DNA from 4 places in the Brevibacillus brevis NBRC 100599 genome. Region 1 is predicted to be linked to each of the others. Evidence: riboswitches for the same ligand, from Rfam matches in the RefSeq annotation. Region 1 holds a riboswitch; each other region holds the start of a gene.

Region 1 (5,613 bases):
TGAATGTGAACATCTGTATCATTCGCAAATATATGTCTACCCCAAGACTGTTCCATGAACGATTGAGCGTGGGGAAAACCATACCGATGAATGTGTCGATGCTGTATTTGAGTGGGACGGCCGATGAGGAAAATGTGAATACGGTACGTCAACGGATTAATGATCTGGAATTAGACACCAGTCTGGATTCCACCATACTGGCTCAGCATATCGCGGACAATGAGAAATCATTATTTCCTACGCTTCAGCAAACAGAGCGTCCAGACCGTGCTATACACGGTTTGCGACAAGGGCAGATTGCCATACTCGTGGAGGGGAGCCCATTCGCTCTGCTCGGGCCTACCACCCTGTTGCAATTTTTTCAGTCACCAGATGACTATTACTTGCGTTGGAGTCTTGCTACCTTCAACAGGCTCATGCGCACCTTTGCCATGATTTTGTCCCTAATCCTCACGCCGATCTATGTGGCAGCCCTGACCTATCATTACGAGATGGTTCCAGCTGACCTCTTGCTTTCGCTCGCGCAATCACGCTCTCGGGTACCGTTCCCGCCGTTGTGGGAGGCCCTTTTGATGGAGCTGATTATTGAGCTTTTGCGGGAAGCGGGAGCGAGACTGCCGACCAAGGTCGGTCAGACGATTGGTATTGTGGGCGGTATTGTTATCGGACAAGCTATCGTTCAGGCCGGATTCACGAGCAATATTTTGATTATTATCGTTGCCCTCGGCGCTTTGTCATCCTTTATCGCGCCTAGCTATATGATCGGTTCTACGATCCGGGTGGTTCGTTTTCCGATGATTTTTCTGGCAGGTGTGCTAGGTGCATTAGGCATTGTGGTCGGATTTAGTTTTTTGGCCAGTCACTTGCTTCGTCAGACCAGCTTGGGGCGTCCGTATATGTATCCGATTTATCCCGTGCGATTTTCAGATTGGAAGGATGGCTTTATACGGGCTCCCTTATCCTCCCTTTCGGAACGTCTCAAGTTTTTTAACCCAAAACGAATATCGCGCTTTGACAGGGATAGAGCCAAAGAGAAGAAAGACATTGACGAGTAAGCGAGGCGGCCATGAAGATCAACATCGATGTAAGTAAGGACAATACGATAACGGCATTTCTTGCAGGGGTTCTTGTGCATGGCACGCAGATAGGGATGGGCATTTTGGGCTTCCAACGAATCATTGCCAAGGAGGCGGGGCATGATGCTTGGATATCTGTCATACTCGCAGCTTTGTTTACTCATCTTACAGTGATGATCATTAACAAGACCTTGCAAAAATACCCTTCAGCCGATATTTACGGAATTCAGGAAGATGTGTTTGGAAAGTGGCTGGGAACAGGCATAAGCATCATTTATTTGACCTATTTTTTTGTGTCAGCTGGAGTCATTTTACGTACCTACATTGAAGTTGTCCAAACCTGGATGTTTCCGAATTTACCAACGTGGGTTCTGTCAGGGATTATCCTGTTTCTAGCGTTTTACACAGTCGTAGGGGGGATAAGAGTCGTAGCAGGCTATGCGTTTTTTTCCTTTATGGTCACGATATGGATGATATTTGAGTTATATTTTCCTTTGAAATTTGCCAGGTGGGAATATTTGTTTCCTGTCATGGACACCAGCTTGGAGAACCTTTTCAATGGAATGATTGCCATGTCTTTGACCAGTGCCGGCTTTGAGATTCTCTACGTTGTCTATCCTTATTTACAAAATAAAGAGAGGGTACACAAAAGTGTACAGTTGGCGGTGTTGGTGACGTATCTGATCTATTTGTTTGTCATGATTGTGGCACTGGTCTTTTTTAGTCAGGGTCAGCTCATGAGAACGATCTGGGCGACACTCAATATGCAAAAGATGGTGTACCTCCCTATTCTGGAAAGGTTTGAACTGGTTGTCATTTCGTTATGGCTTCTCGTGATCTTGCCGAATATTATGCTGTATTTGTGGGCTTCTGCCCGAGGTCTCAAGCGCTTGTTCGGATTCAATCTACGTCATTCGTTGTATTGGATTATACCCGTGATCTATGTAGCCTCCTTGTCGCTGCTTTCCAGACAGCAGATGAGTCGGATGACGACTATTTACTCGCATATAACTCTGTACATTATTTACGTGTACCCCTATTTTTTGTACCTGATGGTCTGGCTGAAGAAACGAAAGCAAAGGGTGAAACCAACCAGCAAAGGAGAGAGTGCCTGATGCTGCCTAAGCGTCTTTTGGCGTTGTGGTGTTCATGTATCCTTGTCCTGGCAGGCTGTTCAGATCGGCAAATTTTTGATGAGACAGGACTTGCCACGGCTGTCGGCTATGATCTGTTAAAGGATGGGGACGTTCGGGGGACAGCAATTATGCCTTCCATTAATCCAGAGGCGAAAGAAAAGATACAGGTTTTTTCAGCCATCGGTGAAACCAGCAAGGGAATTCGGGATCGGATAAATTTACAATCAGATAAAAGAGTATTGGGTGGGCAAATTCGTGTCGCACTCTACAATGAAAAATTGGCAAAGCGTGGACTTGGTAGTATCGTTGACACGTTGTATCGGGATTCCTCTATTTCCAGCAGGGTTTATCTTTGCTTATTTGAAGGCGAAACATATGATATGTTAACGCATCCCTATTCTGAAGAAGGGAATATCGGAATCTATTTATACCGTATGATTGAGCAAAATATTGAAGGGGAAAAAATTCCGTCTTCCACTATGCATGAGTTTTTTCGGTCTTATTATGACAAAGGAATAGACCCGATCATGCCGTTCATTGCAAGAAAGGGAAATGAGCTGCAAATCAAGGGGATCGCATTATTTCGAGGGGAGCGTTATGTAGGGTGGATCACACCCAAGGAAGCCTTTTTAATCAAGCTCATGCATGGAAAATTCCGCATTGGCAGCTACGATACTTCTGTCCCTGCTCATATTTTTGGCGAGATGCCCAAGAATCGCGGAAGTAAAAAAGACCGTGTGCAGCTTGTCTTTGACACGATTTCCAGCCATTCAAAAATCGAGCTGACCCAAGTATCTCCCCCGATCTTTGATATTCACATCCGATTAAATGCGCGGATTTTGGAATTAACCCTCCCGCTGAAGCTAGAGAATGCCAGGTTGATGAAAATCATGGAACATGCACTGGAAGAAGAGCTTGGAAAAGAACTGCAGAAAGTAGTGCATAAATTGCAGGACCTCAATGTCGATCCCGCTGGTTTCGGGATCGTGTATCGCTCAAATAGAAGGGGCAAGGCAAATATGACGCAGGCTGAATGGAGAAAGATGTTCAAAGAAGCGACATTTCGCTTCCACATAAAGTCAACCATCATCCGCAACGGCGTCATGGATTAAAAAACTTTTTCCTGCTATTACTATTGACGTGATATTTTCAAAAAGGATATAATCCGTTTTGTATCATCAAGAAATAGAAAAAACGAACATAATATACGTAGATATCTTTCTTATCAAGAGAGGCGGAGGGACAGGCCCTATGAAGCCCGGCAGCCGGTTCATTTTCGAATGAACGTCGCGGTGCCAATTCCTACAGGATTTTTGGATCTTGTACAGATGAGAAGGGTGGATGCGAACGTATACATTGCGTTGCAGCCCCTTTTTCGTTTGTGAAAAAGGGGTTTTTATATTTTTATCAAGATTATGGTCGGGAGGTGGATGCGTTGATCCAACTGCGTCATTTGCATAAAAGCTATCAAGTACAAGGTAAAACCATCCCAGCGTTAACGGGGATCGACCTTTCCATAGAGCAAGGCGAAATATACGGGATTATCGGACACTCTGGTGCAGGGAAAAGTACGTTGATCCGGTGCATCAATTTGCTAGAGCGCCCAACTTCGGGGGAAGTTATTGTGGACGGCGTCGATTTGACGAAGCTGGATGAAGGGAAGCTGCAAGAAAAGCGCCGCGCAATCGGCATGATTTTTCAGCATTTCAACTTGCTGTCTTCTTCGACGGTCGGCGAAAATGTTGCTTTTCCGCTCAAGCTGGCAAAGCGTTCGAAGGCAGAGATTGATAAGAAAGTAAACGAGCTGCTGAAGCTGGTTGGCTTGGAGGCACATAAGGACAAATATCCGTCTCAGCTGTCTGGCGGACAGAAGCAGCGTGTCGGGATCGCCCGTGCGCTCGCGAATGATCCAAAAGTGCTGCTCTGCGACGAAGCGACATCAGCTCTCGATCCGCAGACGACGAACTCCATTCTGGCACTGCTCTTGGACATCAACCGCAAGCTGGGCTTGACCATTGTGTTGATTACCCACGAGATGCACGTCATTCGCTCCATTTGTGATCGTGTCGGCGTGATTGATGGAGGAAAGATCGTCGAATCGGGTAACGTACTAGATGTATTCCTTCGTCCAAAGCATCCAACGACACAAGAATTCGTGGAGCAAGTAGCCGATTCTACAGAGCTGCGCGAAGCGGTCGAGCACGAAAAGGCTTCGGGGAACCGCACGATTGCTCGTGTCACCTTCCTCGGAGAAAAAACGTACCAGCCAATCCTTTTCCAAACGATGCAAGAGACAGGTACGGTGTTTAGTATTTTGCAGGGAACGATTTCTCGCATGAAAGATACGCCGTATGGTCAGTTAGTGATCGAGCTGGAAGGCGATGTCGCACAGAATCAAAAGACCATCGAGACGCTGCGCCAACGTGGCTTGGAAGTAGAGGTGATATAAATGGACTGGACATTCGAAAATGTGGATTGGGCTGAAATCGGCGAAGGTACGATGGACACGCTCACGATGCTTGGCTTCTCCACTCTGTTTACCGTCCTGATTGGTTTGCCGTTGGGCATCATTTTGTTTTTGACTTCTCGCGGACAGCTTTTGCAAAACCGCACTTTTTATACCATTGCATCATTCGTTGTCAACGTATTGCGCTCGGTACCATTTATCATTCTGATGATCTTGCTGATTCCAGTGACGAAAATGATCGTAGGGACTTCACTCGGCGTACTAGGTGCCATTCCGCCGCTCGTATTTGGTGCCGCTCCGTTTTTCGCACGTTTGGTGGAAACCTCTCTGCGTGAGATTGATAAGGGCGTGATTGAGGCCGCACAATCTATGGGTGCATCCAATTGGCAGATCGTCTGGAATGTCCTTTTGCCAGAGTCTAGATCCGGTTTGATCGCGGGTATTACGATCACGACGGTAACACTGGTCTCCTACACAGCAATGTCTGGGGTAATTGGCGGTGGTGGTTTGGGTGACTTGGCGATCCGATACGGTTATCAGCGTTTCCAAACCGATGTTATGGTTGTGACTGTTGTTATTTTGCTGGTGATGGTACAGATCTTACAGTCGCTGGGGGACCGTCTGGTTCTGAAATTCAGCCGTAAATAGGATCTTTCCATATAGATTGTCAAAAAATAAAACGAAATACATGCAAGGGGGAAATCATTCATGAAAAAGCTAGTCGTATCTGTACTTTCTACTGTATTGGCATTTTCTTTGGCAGCTTGCGGAGGCAAAACCGAAACAGCACCTGCTCCAGCTGAAGGCGGCGCACAAGGCGGAAAACAGGAAGTAACATTGAAGGTAGGCGCTTCTCCCGTTCCACATGCAGCAATCTTGAAGTTCATTCAACCAAAACTGAAAGAACAAGGCGTGAACTTGGTAGTCCAAGAGT
Region 2 (5,613 bases), 2.8 Mb from region 1:
TTGATTGTCGGCGGTCATCCCCACGTACTGCAAGGCTTTGAACGTTACAACGACAAATGGATTGCGTACAGTCTTGGCAATTTCATTTTCACACGTGCAAACGAACCCAAGACTTGGGAAACGATGGTCCTACAAGCAAACTGCTCCAAAAGTGGTGATTGTGAGCTAACGATGCTTCCATTTCATGCAGAATTAGGACAAGCTGTACCCATGAATGAAAGCAACGGCGCTGCCCTGTTAAAACGCATTGAATCCATTTCTGAGCAAGTCGACATACAAAGTGACGGACGTGTGCAGCCACATGCAAAGGCGGTGGAGACTGCCCCCTGATAAAAGAAGCCGTATTTCCAGATTCCTAGAAATACGGCTTTTCTTCTTATGATTCCTCTTACTTACGCAGATTCAAGAATAGGGAAGCAGCGCACTTCTAAGCCAAAATCATTTTTCAATAAGGACACTTGCTGTTCACTGATTCCCGTCACGATCAACCCTGCGCGCAAGACGCCTCCCAAATCGAATTGGACTTTTAGTTTATGCACGTTCACCCCGGCCTGCTGAAGGAAATACAAGACCCGATCTGGCGTCGCAGTATGACATGAGCCCTCCAGATAACATAGGACGTGTTCTGTCGAGTCCAACGTGCCTCCAGCTTTGTCAGCCGTTTTTTCTTTCCAGGTAGGATGCGGTGTGAATGGCTGTGTCAATAAATAGGCCAAATCTTCCACGACTGCACTTGCTGTAGGGAGCTCTCCTGCCCCTCTTCCTGTAAACAACAAGTCTCCCACGATGTTGCCGGATAGCTGGACAGCATTAAACGCATCGTGGATTTGCGCCAACGGATGGCTCAGCGGAAGCATGGTTGGTTCAACAGATAGGCGAATGCCTTTTTCGGCTTGATAAGCCTGCGCGATCAGCTTGATCCGGTACCCTAAGTCGCTTGCAATCCGAATGTGGCCTGCTGACAAATCTGCAATTCCTTTGCGAACAACATCCGCTAAAGGCAGCGATTCTCCATAAACAAGCTGTGCCAGGATATACAATTTATACATAGCATCAAAGCCTTCTACATCCGAACGAGGGTCTGCTTCCGCATAGCCCAGCTCCTGTGCTTGCTTGAGCACCTCCTGGTAGGAGAGCTGCTCTGCTTCCATTTTCGTCAAAATGAAGTTCGTTGTTCCGTTGAGAATACCACGAACGCCTTGGATATCGTTCGTACGTAGGAACTGCCGGAGCACACTCAAGATCGGGATACCCCCAGCCACACTCGCTTCATAGGCAAGATGCACTTGATGCTGATTTGCCAAATCGACTAGCTCTGTTCCTTTTTTCGCCAGGAGCTCTTTGTTGGCGGTTACCACATGGCAGCCCTTTTCGATCAAAGCACGTACGTAGTCATAGGTAGGTTCTACACCGCCCATGACCTCCACCACGATATCCACATCGCTTCTCAATACATCCTCAAAATCTGTCGTCAGTAAAGCCGGGTCGACATGAACCGCCCGCTCTTTTTCCGAGTCACGCACCAATGCCTTGACGATCTCAATTCGTTTTCCCAGACGAGAAGCCAGCTTCTCCTGTTGTGAACGGATCGTTTTGATTACGCCCCCACCCACTGTCCCCAATCCCAATAATCCCACGCGTACCACTTCTGCACTCATCCTGACCACCCCATACCCCGAATTTTAGATAAAAAGAAAAGCCATCTTCGATAAGAAGAAGGCTTGATAGCAGCTAATGCTCCCCCTCCTTATCTCCCAGGACACGTAAATGTCCTGCAGGAATTGGCACCTTGTCACAAAATATACGTGACGGTTGCCGGGCTTCATCGGGCCAGTCCCTCCACCTCTCTGGATAAAGAAAATATGAAATTAAAAAAACCTTCTTCGCTAAGAAGAAGGTTCATCTACTAATAGAGTAACCCGCTTCTTATCTTTCGAGACGAAACGTCTCGCAGGAATTGGCACCTTGTTGCAATATGCAACGGTTGCCGGGCTTCATCGGGCCAGACCCTCCACCTCTCTGGATAAGAACCATTTATGCTGTTAGGCTTTATTCTAAGAAATTCCAAGGCAAGCGTCAACAAAATTCTTTCTTTTCTGATTGCAAGCTGATTTGGCAAGGATTTCAGTTGTGGGTGAACAGGCTTTCTACCTCTTCCATACTGCAGCAAGCACAATGAAACACGCCCTCCTGGCATTCCTCAGGCTGCTCTTTTTCCTCAACATATCCGCACCATTGGCAAATAAAAAGTTGTATCATTGCTCGCCCTCCTCTTCTATTATTCTGCCCAAAATAAAAAGAGCATTTTCCGTTCGACCGTGACGATCGTTAGAAAATGCCAGAAAAGGAGGGGCATACTTGTCCACTCGCTGTTTTTTTCGCAAGCCATCTCTAACACCTCCCTATCTCCCGTAGGTCTATCAGTGTTGTCGAAACAGGCAGGTCTCCTGACTATGGGTTCATCGCCTAGCGTCGCCTTCCCCGTCTATTTTGATAGACCAGTGGCTTTTTGGACGCTGACTCCCCTCTTACAGTGGCGGGACCGTGTCGGATTTGCACCGAGCTTCCCTATTATCCTTGTGGCGAGTTGGTTACGCTCTAAGGAACCTGTTTCCACCTATGAAATTGTCTATTTTCACTGCTACCTTCAGATTTTACCTTACCCCAAATACCGCTCTTTCAAAATGCGAGTGTGATGAGCTTCATGTCCAACAATCACATAGGCCAATGTCCTTGCAGATAGCTTGTTTCCGTTGGCAAGTCCTGTACGCAACCACGCTTCTGGAGAGATTCCTCGCACCAAAGCGATGGTGGAAGCACGGACAGCCTTATACTCTTCCAGTAAATCAGACAGGTCTCTTAGCTGAAAACACCCGTGTTCAACAAAAGCATTCTCATCAAAACCGACGAGGGGTGTCTGATCTCCTCTCGCGATTCTCAGCAAGCGATAGCTCATGATGCGTTCTGCATCGATGAGATGACCCAACACCTCTTTAACCGTCCATTTGCCTGGCGCATACCGATAATCAATTTGCTCGGGGGCAAGGGACGAAAATAATGCGACGATCCTCTCTCCTTGCTGCGTGAGGATCGTTTGGAGCTCCCCCTCCGGTACAAGACCCATGTAATAGTCAAAATAAGCAGCGTATTCATCGCGCTCTGGTCGTCTGAGCATATGTTTCCCACTCCTCGTCATTCAGTTTCAATAGACAAGTTACTATGTAAACCTTCAAACAATAGGACCCTTGCCGGGGCTGCATCCGTGCCGACCAGCTTGAGTGGTGCAGCTACCAGAAAATACTCGCCTGGCGGGACCTCTGCTAGCCGCAAGCCTTCCACGACAATGACTCCCGCTGCAAACAATTTTTTATGGGTGGGGTGACCTTCCTGGCTGCGTTCGATTCCAAGTGCATCGGTACCAATGCCACGCACCCCTAGCTCACTTACATATTCCGCACCCTCTTCAGACAGAAAGATAAATTCAAAGGAGAACGCCTCTTCAAAAGAGTTTTTCGTTTTAAACAGGACAAAATCTCCTCGCTCAAGATCGAAGCTCTCCAAGTCAGCGCGAGTGATCCTGTCCTCGACCGCTGTGAGATCAAGAACTTTACACTTGCCCACTAGCTTCTCCAAGGAAATACTCTCAAATGTATCACCAGCATTCACCATATGCAGGGGAGCATCCACATGGGTACCTGTGTGGAGGTCCATGTCGATTCTCGATTCTGTTACATAACCGTTGGTAGCGGTACGTATTTTCGGCTGCTTTTCCGGCTTGTTTTTATACACCGTCATTCCTTCGTACACGATGGCGGTTACATCATACATTTTCATCCCAAACGCCCTCCCTTTTGCCTACTGGTTTTTTCGATCCGCTGGAAAAACAATCCCCATCTGCCTTCTCGCTTCATCCATGACCTGCATGGCCATTTTGGAAACTTCATGCGAATTCGTTGCAGATTGTCTGGCCCCGATCTTCGCCAAGTGTAGAAATTCTCTTATTTCATAATGCATGGTCTTCGGGGTCTGCGGCCTTGCTACTTGCTCGATTCGTCCGTCCCTGTAGCGAATGTCCACTTCTTTGAGATGGTTGATTCGATCGATCACCATCGTAGCGTCCTCCCCTTGAATTTCTGCTGGCTGATAGGAGGTCGTAATTTTCGAGAAGCTAATGATGGCATCCATCTCTCGATACTTCAACAACATACTGCCTTCTCCGTCCACTCCAGAATCAAGCACGATTCCTTCTGCTTTGATCACGTCTGGTCTGCCAAAAAGGATGAGTAACGGATAAAGACAATAAATACCGATGTCCATCAAGGCTCCGTTTGAAAAAGCAGGATCAAAAGCACGTAAAACCTTCCCTTCGCGGTAGGCGTCATAGCGGGAAGAATATTGGCAATTGCTAGCAATAAAACGTCGTACTTTTCCCAGCTTGTGCAGGTTGTCTTGTATCGCAAAAAAATTCGGCAACAGTGTAGATTTGACAGCCTCCATGAGCAGCACGTCATTTCTTTTCGCTGCCTGGATCATTTCTTCTACCTCAATCGCATTAGAAGCCAGTGGCTTTTCACACAATACGTGCAGCCCCGCTTCCATGCACTGGATCGCTTGTTCCGCGTGGCAGGAGTTGGGGCTCGCAATATAGACCGCGTCCAAATTTTTGCTTGTAACCATTTCTTCTAGGCTGCTATAGGCGAATGGAGCATGGTACTTGTCAGCGATTTCCTTGGCGCGTTCGATCGTACGTGAATAAACAGCCTGAAGAGAAAATCCTTCTACTTCTTGACCAGCCTGGATAAATTCCTCGGTGATCCAGTTCGTTCCGATTACGCCAAATCGCATCTCATCCGCTCCCTTTTCTTTTTCTATCTGGTTGCAGTAACTGGCAGTCGTTCTTCGGCCTTATCCAGCCACCACACGAATCCGTCTGCTGCAAGCAATTGCTCTGCGGCCTTCGGTCCGAATGAGCCTGCTTCGTACGTAAAGAGCGGCACCAAATTTTCAGCGAAGGCTTCCAAAATCGGTGTCACCCACTCCCACGACAGCCGGACCTCATCCCAATGCGCAAAGTAAGTGGAATCCCCCCGGAGTGCATCGAACAAGAGCAGCTCGTACGCTTCTGGCACGTCTTTTGTCCCTGAACTGAAATCTACCGTCACCGGCTCAATCTTACCGCTATTTGTCGGATTCTTACTATTTACCTGCAAAGCAATACCTTCATTTGGATTCACACTGATGATCAACAAATTAGGCGATGGCGTTTCATTTTGCTCCTGATATAGCTTTTCGTGCGGATTTTTGAACTCAATGACGATCCTGGTTGATTTCTCTTGCAGTCTTTTTCCCGTGCGAATATAAAAAGGTACCCCTTCCCAAAACGGGTCATCAATCCAGACACGCGTGGCAATATACGTTTCTGTCAGGGAAACGGGATCGACACCAGGCTCGTCCCTGTAGCCAGCTACAGGCGTTCCTTGAATATGACCTGCGCTATACTGACCGCGAATCACGTGGGTCCCGACTTCTTCTTTCTTCATCGGGCGCACGGCTGCCATCACCTTGCGTTTTTCTTCGCGGATATGAGCAGATGTGATTCGCTTCGGAAGCTGC
Region 3 (5,613 bases), 750 kb from region 1:
CTTTCGCGTCGGCGTGATCAATGAATCCTCCGGCCGGAGCGAGTACGAGCATTACGGCAACCAACATCATGATGAGTTTTTTCATGTTATTTAGGTAGCACCTCTCATTTGAATGACTTGTACATATAAGTCTACATGAATATCGAGCGAAAATCCAATGCACTTTCATTGACGATCGGTTTAAATACCTACAAAAAAGCCCCTGACAAGCGATCTCGTCAGGGGTTCTTCGATTTACGCGCTCTTTTTCAGTTTTCGGGCTGCCCAGTTACCCAACGATTGAATGAGCTGGACCAAGACGACGAGGATAATGACGGTAATGATCATGACTTCAATGTCCCATTGCTGGTAGCCGTAGCGCAAGGCGAGATCGCCCAGTCCGCCGGCACCAACTGCGCCCGCCATAGCAGTAGCACCGATCAACCCAATGGTCGCGATCGTCAGGCAGAGGACGATGCCAGGCCGTGCTTCACGCAGCATGATCCGAAAAATAATCTGCGTCCGGGAAGCGCCCATCGCTTGGTACGCTTCGATCACGCCGCGATCTACGTCATGCAGGGCAGTTTCCATCAGGCGTGAGATATAAGGAGCCGTATAGACGATGAGCGGCACAATGGCTCCTTCAATTCCAATCGAAGTGCCCACGATCAACTCTGTAAAAGGAATGATGGCAACCATCAGGATAATAAAAGGCAACGAACGCACAATGTTGATGATCGTATTCAAGGTGTGATAAATGATTTTATTCGGAAAAAGGTGATTCGCCTGTGTGATGACCAACAAAATCCCGAGCGGAATCCCGATCAGTGTCGCAATGAACAAGGAAAACCCAACCATGATGACGGTCTCTTGCAGGGATTGCCCGAATACCGGAATCATTTCAATCAAACGCTCCATTAGCTCCGCACCTCCTCTGGTGACACAATATCTACGCGGTAGACGGATTCGCGCAAGAAGCGAATGCCATCTTGAATGGGCTGGTCTTCACCAGAAATGTGCAAAAGCAAAATGCCGAGCGCCGTTCCCTTAATGGTCGTAATTGAGCCGTATAACAGATTGGTGCTAATCGGAAAGCGTGCGGACAAGGTGCCAAGAACAGGATCGAGAGCGGCATCTCCGCGAAAAGCAACGCGAACAATTTTGGAAACGGGTCCGGATTCTTTTATCTTGGACAAAATCTCCTGTGGTACCTGATCATCAAAAACCGTTTTGATAAAATTACGGGTCGTTTGCTCTTGCGGATTGCTGAACACATCCAGAACAGAGCCTTGCTCGATGACGACGCCGTTTTCCATGATGGCTACTTGGTCGCAGATTTTCTTAATGACCTGCATTTCATGGGTAATCAGCACGATGGTCAGGTTGAACTTTCGATTGATGTCGAGCAATAGCTCCAGAATGGATTCGGTTGTTTGCGGATCGAGAGCGGAAGTCGCTTCGTCACAGAGCAGAATTTCCGGATCGGTCGCAAGTGCACGAGCGATGCCCACCCGTTGCTTTTGTCCACCGGATAGTTGAGAAGGATAAGCGTTTGCTTTATCAGACAAGCCAACCAAGCCGAGAAGGTCTTCTACCTTGCGCTTTATGACATCTTTGGGGACGCGATTCATCCGCAAGATTTCCGCCACATTGTCAAAGACATTATAGGAAGAGAGCAGGTTGAAGTGTTGAAAAATAATCCCGATCTTTTTGCGAGCTTGCCGCAGCTCTTTTTCCTTGAGGGTCAGCATGTTCTGGCCATTGACGATCACAGAACCGCTGGTCGGCTTCTCCAACAGGTTGATGGTACGGAGCAGGGTACTTTTCCCCGCTCCGCTAAAGCCGATCACCCCGTAGATTTGCCCTTTTTCCACCTGCAGGGATACGCCCTTCAATGCTTCTACCTGCTTGTTTCCTACTTGATACGACTTATGAATATCGGTTAGCTGTATCATAACGAGTTCTCCTTGTTGTTCTTGATGTTCCTGGCGTCGATCTTACCAGGACGGCAGTACAGCTCCTTCAAAGCGTTCGTCGATGAATTTTTTCACTTCTTCCGAGCGGTAGATGTCCACCAGCTTTTTGACGGCTGGGTTGTCTTTGTTGGTTTCGTTGACTGCCAAGATGTTTACGTATGGAGAGTCAGCCGTCTCAGCGAAGATCGCGTCTTTTTTCGGGGAGTAGCCAGCTTCCATCGCGAAGTTCGTGTTAATCGAAGCAACCTCTACGTTGCTCAGCGAGCGTGCCAGGAAAGCAGCCTCCAGCTCTTTGAATTGCAAATTTTTCGGATTTTCCACGATGTCCAGTGGTGTTGCGTTGTCACCCACGCCATCCTTGAGCTTAATTAAGCCAGCTGCCTGATAGAGCAGCAAGGCGCGTGCTCGGTTGGTCGGATCATTTTGAATGCCGACAACGCCGCCTGCTGGGATGTCCTCGACTTTTTTATGCTTGGTGGAGTACAGGCCCATCGGGTACGTCACGGTTTTTCCGACCTCGACGATCTTTGTCTTGTGATCTTGATTGAACTTCGCCAAGAACGGGATGGTTTGGAAGCTGTTCACATCGAGATTTCCTTTATCGAGAGCTTGGTTTGGCTGTACGTAATCGTTGAAAACGATGACTTCGACGTCGAGCCCTTTGCCTTTGGCGACTTCTTTTACTTTGTTGAGAATTTCTTCGTGTGGGCCGCCAGTGACACCCACTTTGAGTGAGGTTTGTTCAGCAGCAGTACCGCCGTTAGCAGGCGCAGCTTCTTGTTTACCCCCGCAAGCCGTTACGAGCGATGCAGCGAGCAGTAGTGTAGTGAGCAGTAGACCAGTTTTTTTCATGAAAATACCCCTTTTCTCTGGATGTAAGATGGAAAAGAAAAAAGCCTCTTCCGACAGAAGAGGCGAAAACTGCAAGTATGTAACCACACTGCAACAATACCTCTCTTATCTGTCGGAATAATTCCGCTGGATTTGGCACCGTATCGTTTGCGATAGGTTGCCGAGGTGTCATAGGGCCAGTCCCTCAACCTCTCTTCATAAGAGAATGTGCTATGAAATTATCATTCCAAACATTGTTGTTAATTCTTATTTGGATAGTTGGATTATAACGACTGATTTTTTCGGTGTCAACAGTTTTTGCAAACGAATGACTTGGTGGAAAAATGTGAAATTGATCTAAATACGAATATTCTATTGAAGAATGAAAAAATCATATGTATAATGAGAGCGAATGAACCCGATGCCAGCTATCGCAGGTGATGACATGACTCTCGTGGACTCCAATGAAACTAGAAAAAAGCTGTCTGCCATCTATAATGAGATAGCAAAAGAGTTGTTCGGATTTGGAACGACTTTGCTCCGAGTCACGATTGAAAATCAGATGATTACGTTCCAAGCTAAGCATCGCCGCTCTCCGCGCTCACAAGCGTTGGAAGGAGAAGCACCGGCCCTCAAGCTCGAAGTCGATTTTCGCATGTCCCTTCTTTATAAGAAGAGACTGAGAGAACGACTGGAAGAAGAGATGGGGTTGCCGTTGGAAGCCGTGCTCAGGGACTACGATGCGCCTACGCAGTGGGCGATCACGAATGTTATTTTAGCTGAATCAGAACTGAATACCTGACGCAATCGTTCGGATTTTCTCTTTTGATCTATCTTAAGGGGAGACCGTAGACTTTGCGTAAAAACGGGTGTCACTTCTCTTTGTTTACGAAGAAAAGTGCTCTTGTTTAGAATGATACGTTCTAATCAAGGGTACTTTTCTTTTTATTGTATCACCATATTTTGTCATCAAATGAACCCAACTGGAGGAGAATTACGATGAAGAAATTACTTGCTGGAATCCTGTCTTTTTCTATGATGTCACTGGCACTCGCTGGCTGTGGCAGCAATGATCAACCAAAAGCGGGGGGAGCTGGCGGCGAAGCCAAGGGCGAGCCACAAAAGCTGGTCATCTCCACATGGGGCTTCTCCGAAGACTTTTTCCGGAAAGAAGTATATGAGCCGTTTGAAAAAGAACATAACGTAAAAATCGTGCTGGAAATCGGGAACAACGCAGAGCGTCTGAACAAGGTCCGCCAAGGAAGCTCCGATGTAGACTTGATCTACCTCTCTGACTACTATGCACAGCAAGGGATTGAGAGTGGCGCATTTGAAAAAATCGACCGCAGCCGCATCCCGAACCTGGATCAAATCTACGACATCGCCAAAGCACCACTGGGCGAGGAGTACGGTCCAGCTTACACGATTGGCCAATTCGGGATTGCCTACAATCCAAAGCTCGTAAAAACTGAGATCAAGGATTGGAAAGATCTGTGGAATCCAGAGCTGACAGGCAAGCTGACACTGCCAAGCATTACGTCCACAACTGGCCCGATGGTTCTCGACAGTGCTTCTGCGGTTGCGGGCAGCAAGGAATTTAACGAGGATCAAGCCTTCGCGAAAATGAAAGAAGTCAACAAAAATGTCGTGAAGTTCTACGATAAGACCTCCGAATACGTGAACATGTTTGGACAAGAAGAAATCGGCGTAGGACCAATCATGGAAATGTACTTCAAAGACATCAAAGCTGCTGTTCCAGAAGCTGTTTTCGTACAACCTGCAAGCGGTGGATATGCGGTTATGAATACGGTTAACATCGTAAAAGGCTCGAAAAACAAAGCACTCGCAGAAGACTTCATCAACTATCAACTGAGCAAAGAAGTTCAGGAGAAAACAGCAAAAGCGAAAATCGATTCCCCTGTAAACAAGACCGTTCAACTGACAGAAGAAGAAGCAAAAGGTGTAACGTACGGGGAAGAAACCGTAAGCAAGCTGAAAATGCTGGACATGAAATTCGTAAACGAGCACTCCAAAGCATGGATTGACCGTTGGAATCGTGAAATCACGCAATAACGCAATAACGAACGATAGAAAAACAATGGGCGAGGGTATAGACAATTCGGATATACCCTCGTTTTCAACGTATAGGAATTTATATGAAAGTGAGGAGGACCACTTGTGAAAAAGATCATTCTTGACGTCGATACGGGCATTGACGATGCGCTTGGCATTATTCTCGCTGTGAAAAGCGGGCAATTCGATCTAGTTGGTATTACTACGGTGAATGGCAACGTGTCGCTGCGAAAAGCCACGGAAAACACGTGCAAAATTCTTGATTTCCTGCAAGTCGGCGAGCAAATCCCTGTCATCTGTGGAGCGTCTAAACCGTTATTGCGGCCGTTGTTTTTCGAGCATGCCGTACATGGTGAGGATGGTTTGGGCGGTGCCCTTGCCGGAGTTCCGATTTACAAGGAACCGACTGCTGGCTTTGCCCCTGATTTCATCGTGGAAAACGTACTCGCTCATTCTGGAGAAATTACGCTCGTCATGACGGGGCCGCTGACCAATTTGGCTTTGGCGGTGAAAAAATATCCGGAGCTTGTTCAACACGTCAAGGAAGTTATTTTCATGGGTGGAGTGGTCCGCGAGCATGGCAATGTGACGCCAGTTGCGGAGTACAACATGTACGTCGATCCAGAGGCAGCGAAGGTCGTATTTCATGCCGGATTCCCGCAATTGACGATGGTTGGTCTGGATGTAACGCGAAGAGTGCTACTGAATGAGGAGCATATTCGCGGGCTAGGAGATACCCCGATGGGCGAGTACG
Region 4 (5,613 bases), 1.4 Mb from region 1:
GCTGGGAGACAACGAACGGGAATACCAGGCCAAAAAAGGAGAGCGATCCATGCGGCTGACTACTGTCAACAATCGGGCAGCAGCGTTCAAGATCTCTTATCCTGAGCTGCGAGAAGGTGATCCGACACGTACCGTCGCAGAATTGCAGGAGAGAGCGATCTTGTTTTTGGAGCCGTATTTGGATTCACGGGTGAAGACGGTGCGGATGCAGGAGCAAGTGTACGTGATGGGCAGACAGGTTGAGTTGAATTTTGTCCGAGAAATAAACGGCGTAATCGTGCCGGATCAGTATTATAAGGTCATGATCGACGGGCAGACAGGAGAAATTATCGGGGTGAATTTGACATTCCCGCATGAGCAGGAGAGCTTCGCAGATGTGGCCAAGGTGATTTCAACGGAAGAGGCGGCGCAGGTTTATCTCCAACATCATCCGCTCAGTCCTCGCTATGTCTTCCCGCTTGATAACAATTACAATAAGATTCAAGAGCAACCAGTCTTGGTCTATTCGGCAGAAATACTGAAAAGCAATGGGGATGTGGATGCCATTACGGGAGAATGGCTGCCACTCCAATAATGAGAGACACCAGGGGGAGACTCCTGGTGTTTTGTTTTGCATAATGCCTTCCCAGAATTTGCATAGTAAAGCGTGAGGGGAGGGACAAACGTGGAAGGATTCGGAGAAACCATGATCGTCATCGGGCGCGTATGTACGATTATTCCTTTATTACTGATCATCACCTTATTCATGGGCAAGCGCTCGATTGGGGAGCTACCTGTTTTTGACTTTATCATCATTATTACTTTGGGCTCAGTGGCAGGAGCTGACATTGCAGAGCCAGATGTCCGGCATATTTCAATTGCAGTAGCGATTGTGACATTGGGGATCTTGCAACGGGTCGTATCGCACTTGTCCATTGTCTTTCGCTGGTTTGGCAGAATGGTTACATTTGAACCGACCGTCATTTTCCACAACGGGGCTTTTCACTTCAAAAACTTGAAAAAAATCCGCTACTCGCTCGATAATGTCCTCCATATGCTTCGCGAAAAAGATATTTTTGACCTGGCAGAGATTGATTTGGCTATTATCGAGGCAAACGGTCGGTTGACTGTGCTCAAAAAAGTAGAACAGCAGGTCGTAACGAAACAAGATTTGGGCATCAATACTTCTTCAGCGGGAATGTCGCTGCCGGTCATTGTGGAAGGCAAGATATATCCAGATGTGCTGTCATACCGGAAACGCGATGAGCAATGGCTTTTGCACGAATTAAAGAAAAAGGGGATCGCGTCCGAACAAGTCTTTCTCGCGACGATCAATCGCCAAAATGAATTGCAGTTTTCCTTGAAAAACAAAAAAGAACCACAAGTACCCCCGTTGCATCATTAGCAATCGAATGGAAAAAGGCACAGTCCCTCTGCAAGATTGCATGAAGTCACTGTGCCTTATACGGGAGCATAATGGTGAACTTGGTTCCTACTCGTGGTTTACTTGATACATTGACGGTTCCGCCAATCGCATGAATGACATGATAGGAATACGTCAATCCAAGGCCGGTCCCAGTTGTTTTCGTAGAAAAGTAAATCGTTCCGAGACGGCTAATCTGTCCTGCATCCATGCCGACGCCGTTATCCTTGATGACCAACAGGGCTTTGTTTCGCTCGATGAGCAAGTCCAGGGAGACTTTTCCGTCCGAAATATCCGAGCACGCCTCGATAGCATTTTTGATGAAATTCACCAACACTTGCTTGAACTCGTCTGGATTGGCCTTGATCGTCACAGGTCTCTCAAAATCTTGCAGCGTAAGCTCCACGTTATGCATATTGGCAAAGGGGAGCATCACCTCGCGGATGGCATGCAAATGCTCGCTAAGATTAATGATCTCATGTCGTTCCTTGAGCGGCTTGGAAATGGCAAGGTACTCGGTCAAAATGGCTTCTGTGCGTTGTACTTCATCAAGACTTATGCGAATGTATTGATCGACTTTTACCAAATTTTCCGGACATTCCTGTATTAATTTCAAAAAGCCTTTGACTGCTGTCAGCGGATTGCGAACCTCGTGTGCAAGCGATGCAGCAACATGGCTCATCGTCTGGATTTTTTCGTTTTGCGCGTGGCGGATAAACAGCTCCTTATCCGAAACGCATTTGCTGAAAAGCGACATTAATAACCAGAGGCCGAAAAAGTTTTGAATAGGGATCGCTATGGTGTAGTAAACGAGGTGTTGAGTTACATACGTGGGAAAAAAGTAATAAGTAGTCCCTAAAGCAACCGTAGAAAAAATCGCACTCGTCATAAAAAGATACAGTGTTTTCCGATAACTGGCTTTGTAGTGTCGATACAAAAAGAGTGACAAGACAAAATTGACTGTAAGGATCAGCAAGGCAACCCATGTTCCTTCGCCACCAAGGTAGTGCCGATAAACCAAGGCTTCAATCAGAAGGAGCAGGGCAATCTCGACTCCGCCATAAACTAGTCCGAAAAATATGATGACATGTCGGATATCAAAAAACATGCCATTCGTGACACTCGGGGCGAAGGTCATCGCGAGAAACATGCAGGCTGAGCTGGTGATGGCAATAAAGGAACGGCTGTAGTTCCTCATTTTGTCACGGTAATAAATGTTGAAAAACACAAACGGGATAATGGCGAAAAACCATTGAAGAATAACTTCTTTTAATAGACTCATGTAGCATCCCCATCGCAAATATTTGCTAGGCTTGTATCAATCTACGATAATTCGACAAGACACAACAAAATCCCTCTTGATGTTACAGAAGAAACTGGAATATTTATCAAGAAAATTCTTTCGGTAAACCTAGTTGACAGATAGGTAATTGCCAGATTATATTCTGTATATACTTATACAAACGTTTTGAAAATAGAAACTACTCTTATCAAGAGAAGGCTGAGGGAATGGCCCTATGAAGCCCGGCAACCTAGCACGAGAGAATGCGTTCTTTCGAGCCAAGGTGCTAACTCCAACAGGTAGAATACCTGACAGATAAGAGGCGAGAATCTTGTCGATTTTTGTCCTCTTTCTCTGTGAAAGAGGATTTTTTGCGTAGCTGTCGTGGGGAAGAAGCGCATTTCCAGTCTACGCTTCGGCCTCCGCCCCGCTGTGAGTGAAGACTGTCCGCTTCGGAAGAAATGGCGGGAGAGCTTCAAACGCAGAAGGTTCAGGAAGGATTTCATAAGTGAAGCTGAAATTCCCCGCCATTTATTCCGAAGCTGAGATGGGCTCCAGAGGCGCTTGGACTGGAAATGCGCTTCTTCTACGAAGTTTTATTCCTTTTTGAAAGTGAAGTCAAAAGAAGCTTCAATTGATTGAGGGGAAACAAAAAAATTTCATCATTGTTATCTGTTTTAAAAAGAAAAAAGGGGGAACATCAAAATGAAAAAGAAACTCGGTCTGATCACATCACTTGTTTTGGCAGCTTCTGTTCTCGTGACGGCATGCGGCAGCGGGGCAACAACGGGAACAGGCAGTACAAACGGCGGTGCTTCGGGAGAGAAGGCAAAGAGAATCGCACTGATCATGCGCCAAAACGTAGGGACGTTCTCCGCTCAATATATCAATGGCGTGAAGAAAGAGGTGGAGAAAAACGGGGGCGAGTTGACCGTATTCAACGCAGATACTGATCTGGCAAAAATGGCGTCCAACCTCGATGCGGCTGTGAACCAAAGGTTTGATGGCATTCTGATCGATCATGGTACGGCAGAAGCGTTGCAGCAGGGCACGCAAAAGGCCGTGGATAAAAAAATTCCGGTTGTCCTGTTTGATACAGACATCAACATTCCGGGTGTGCCAGTTGTGGCGCAGGATGACAACAAGTTGGCAGAGCTGAGCTTGGAAAAGCTGGCGGCAGATACAAACGGCAAAGGCAACATCGTAAAAGTTTGGGTAGCTGGCTTTGCGCCAATGGAAAAACGCCAAGTGACGTACGAAGCTTTCCAGAAGAAATACCCGGACTTGAAAGAAATTGCGGCATTCGGTTCTGCTACCAACAATACGGCTCTCGATACACAAACGCAGATGGAAGCGATCTTGAAAAAGTATCCGAATAAAGGCGACATCACAGCAGTATGGGCGGCTTGGGATGAATTTGCCAAAGGGGCGACACGTGCCATCCAACAAGCAGGACGTACGGAAATCAAAGTATACTCCATCGATTTAAGCGATGAGGATTTGCAAATGATCCAGGCGGAAAACTCTCCGTGGGCAGCGACGGCAGCGGTAGACCCATCCAATATCGGACGCATCCATGCCCAAACCGTGTTCCAAAAGATCAAAGGCGAGCAAGTGCCAGACAACGTGAAGCTAAACCCAGTGCTGGTGAAACAAGAAGACCTGCCGAAGGATAAAAAAGTAACGATGGGCGACCTGTCCCAATACGTACAAGAGTGGGGCAAGTAAGAACCAAATTGGCTTTTCCCGTTGAGCTGTATCCGCCAACGGGATTTTTCCTTATAGAGGTGGGAACACGCAGGTTAACAGGAGGTGTGAAACATGTCCACATTGCAGATGAAAGGGATGGCGAAGCAGTTTTCTGGGGTTCCTGCCCTGCGATCCGTCGATTTTGAGGTGCGCGCAGGAGAGGTTCACGCACTGCTCGGAGCGAATGGTGCGGGAAAGAGTACCCTGATGAAAATCCTCACGGGAGCGTATCAGGCAGATGGCGGTACGATCACCATCGATGGACAGGCCGTGTCGATTCAATCTCCGCAGGACGCCAAAGCACAGGGCATTCAATGTGTATATCAGGAAGTGGACACCGCCCTGATCCCGAATTTGAGTGTCGCCGAAAACATACTGGCGGACCAGCTCGTCCAGGCGAAAACCAAGGGGCTGATCAACTGGCAGAGCTTGTACAACGAAACGGAGCAGATTTTAAAAAACTTCGGCTTTTCCATTCCAGTGAGGATGCTCGTCGAAGAATGTACGCTGTCGGAAAAGCAATTGATTTTGATTGCACGGGCGACCGTTCAAAAGGCAAAATACGTCATTTTCGATGAACCGACAGCGCCGTTGAGCACGAAGGAGAGCGAACGGCTGTTTCAAATCATTGCGCAGTTGAAAAAAGCTGGAGTCGGGATCATTTATATCTCCCATCGCCTGCCAGAAATCTTTGAAATCTGTGATCGGATCACTATCATGCGCGATGGACAGCATGTTGTGACCACAGAGACGGCGAAGACCAGTATGGACGAAGTGATCGCGAACATGCTGGGCAAAAGCTTCGACGAGGAGTTCCCGAAGCTTGCAGTGCCGATTGGCGAAACGATTTTTGAGGCGTCAGGTGTGGCTGGCGGCAAGGTACACGGTGTCGACTTGCGGGTTCGCGAGGGAGAAATCGTGGGTGTCGTCGGTCTGGTTGGGGCAGGGAAGACTGAGCTCGCCCGATTGCTCTTCGGCGCAGATGAGGCAAAGGCTGGAGCTGTTCGCTTGCATGGAACACGTATCCAACTGCGCTCGCCAAAAGACGCTGTCGATGCCGGAATCGTTCTCGTCCCGGAGGAAAGGCGCAAAGAAGGGATTTTCGTAGAGGAGTCCGTGCAGAACAACCTGTCTGTCGCCTCGTTGAAAAAGAAGTCCTGGCTCGGTTTTATCAAAAAAG

Evidence for each region. Region 1 has a riboswitch for S-adenosylmethionine ahead of BBR47_RS02595 (methionine ABC transporter ATP-binding protein). Riboswitches for the same ligand answer to the same signal wherever they lie in the genome.
Region 2: another riboswitch for S-adenosylmethionine. It lies ahead of BBR47_RS18825 (homoserine dehydrogenase); the one in region 1 lies ahead of BBR47_RS02595 (methionine ABC transporter ATP-binding protein).
Region 3: another riboswitch for S-adenosylmethionine. It lies ahead of BBR47_RS28435 (MetQ/NlpA family ABC transporter substrate-binding protein); the one in region 1 lies ahead of BBR47_RS02595 (methionine ABC transporter ATP-binding protein).
Region 4: another riboswitch for S-adenosylmethionine. It lies ahead of BBR47_RS25580 (sugar ABC transporter substrate-binding protein); the one in region 1 lies ahead of BBR47_RS02595 (methionine ABC transporter ATP-binding protein).

Annotation. Positions count from the first base shown of each region.
Region 1 is NC_012491.1:468,403-474,015, forward strand. Features, by position in the region: gene BBR47_RS02580 (spore germination protein) at 1-1,055, shown strand, start outside; gene BBR47_RS02585 (GerAB/ArcD/ProY family transporter) at 1,067-2,191, shown strand; gene BBR47_RS02590 (Ger(x)C family spore germination protein) at 2,191-3,324, shown strand; SAM riboswitch class I at 3,432-3,547, shown strand; gene BBR47_RS02595 (methionine ABC transporter ATP-binding protein) at 3,648-4,661, shown strand; gene BBR47_RS02600 (methionine ABC transporter permease) at 4,662-5,327, shown strand; gene BBR47_RS02605 (MetQ/NlpA family ABC transporter substrate-binding protein) at 5,388-5,613, shown strand, end outside.
Region 2 is NC_012491.1:3,933,925-3,939,537, forward strand. Features, by position in the region: gene BBR47_RS18820 (CapA family protein) at 1-330, shown strand, start outside; gene BBR47_RS18825 (homoserine dehydrogenase) at 393-1,658, opposite strand; SAM riboswitch class I at 1,745-1,858, opposite strand; SAM riboswitch class I at 1,924-2,030, opposite strand; gene BBR47_RS31830 (hypothetical protein) at 2,125-2,259, opposite strand; cobalamin riboswitch at 2,420-2,626, opposite strand; gene BBR47_RS18830 (DinB family protein) at 2,660-3,175, opposite strand; gene BBR47_RS18835 (cyclase family protein) at 3,193-3,834, opposite strand; gene BBR47_RS18840 (Gfo/Idh/MocA family protein) at 3,856-4,845, opposite strand; gene zwf (glucose-6-phosphate dehydrogenase) at 4,869-5,613, opposite strand, start outside.
Region 3 is NC_012491.1:6,013,590-6,019,202, reverse strand. Features, by position in the region: gene BBR47_RS28450 (hypothetical protein) at 1-85, opposite strand, end outside; gene BBR47_RS28445 (methionine ABC transporter permease) at 235-897, opposite strand; gene BBR47_RS28440 (methionine ABC transporter ATP-binding protein) at 897-1,934, opposite strand; gene BBR47_RS28435 (MetQ/NlpA family ABC transporter substrate-binding protein) at 1,977-2,807, opposite strand; SAM riboswitch class I at 2,910-3,011, opposite strand; gene BBR47_RS28430 (hypothetical protein) at 3,232-3,588, shown strand; gene BBR47_RS28425 (ABC transporter substrate-binding protein) at 3,786-4,859, shown strand; gene BBR47_RS28420 (nucleoside hydrolase) at 4,965-5,613, shown strand, end outside.
Region 4 is NC_012491.1:5,378,965-5,384,577, reverse strand. Features, by position in the region: gene BBR47_RS25595 (hypothetical protein) at 1-574, shown strand, start outside; gene BBR47_RS25590 (DUF421 domain-containing protein) at 665-1,384, shown strand; gene BBR47_RS25585 (ATP-binding protein) at 1,431-2,684, opposite strand; SAM riboswitch class I at 2,887-3,006, shown strand; gene BBR47_RS25580 (sugar ABC transporter substrate-binding protein) at 3,390-4,412, shown strand; gene BBR47_RS25575 (sugar ABC transporter ATP-binding protein) at 4,506-5,613, shown strand, end outside.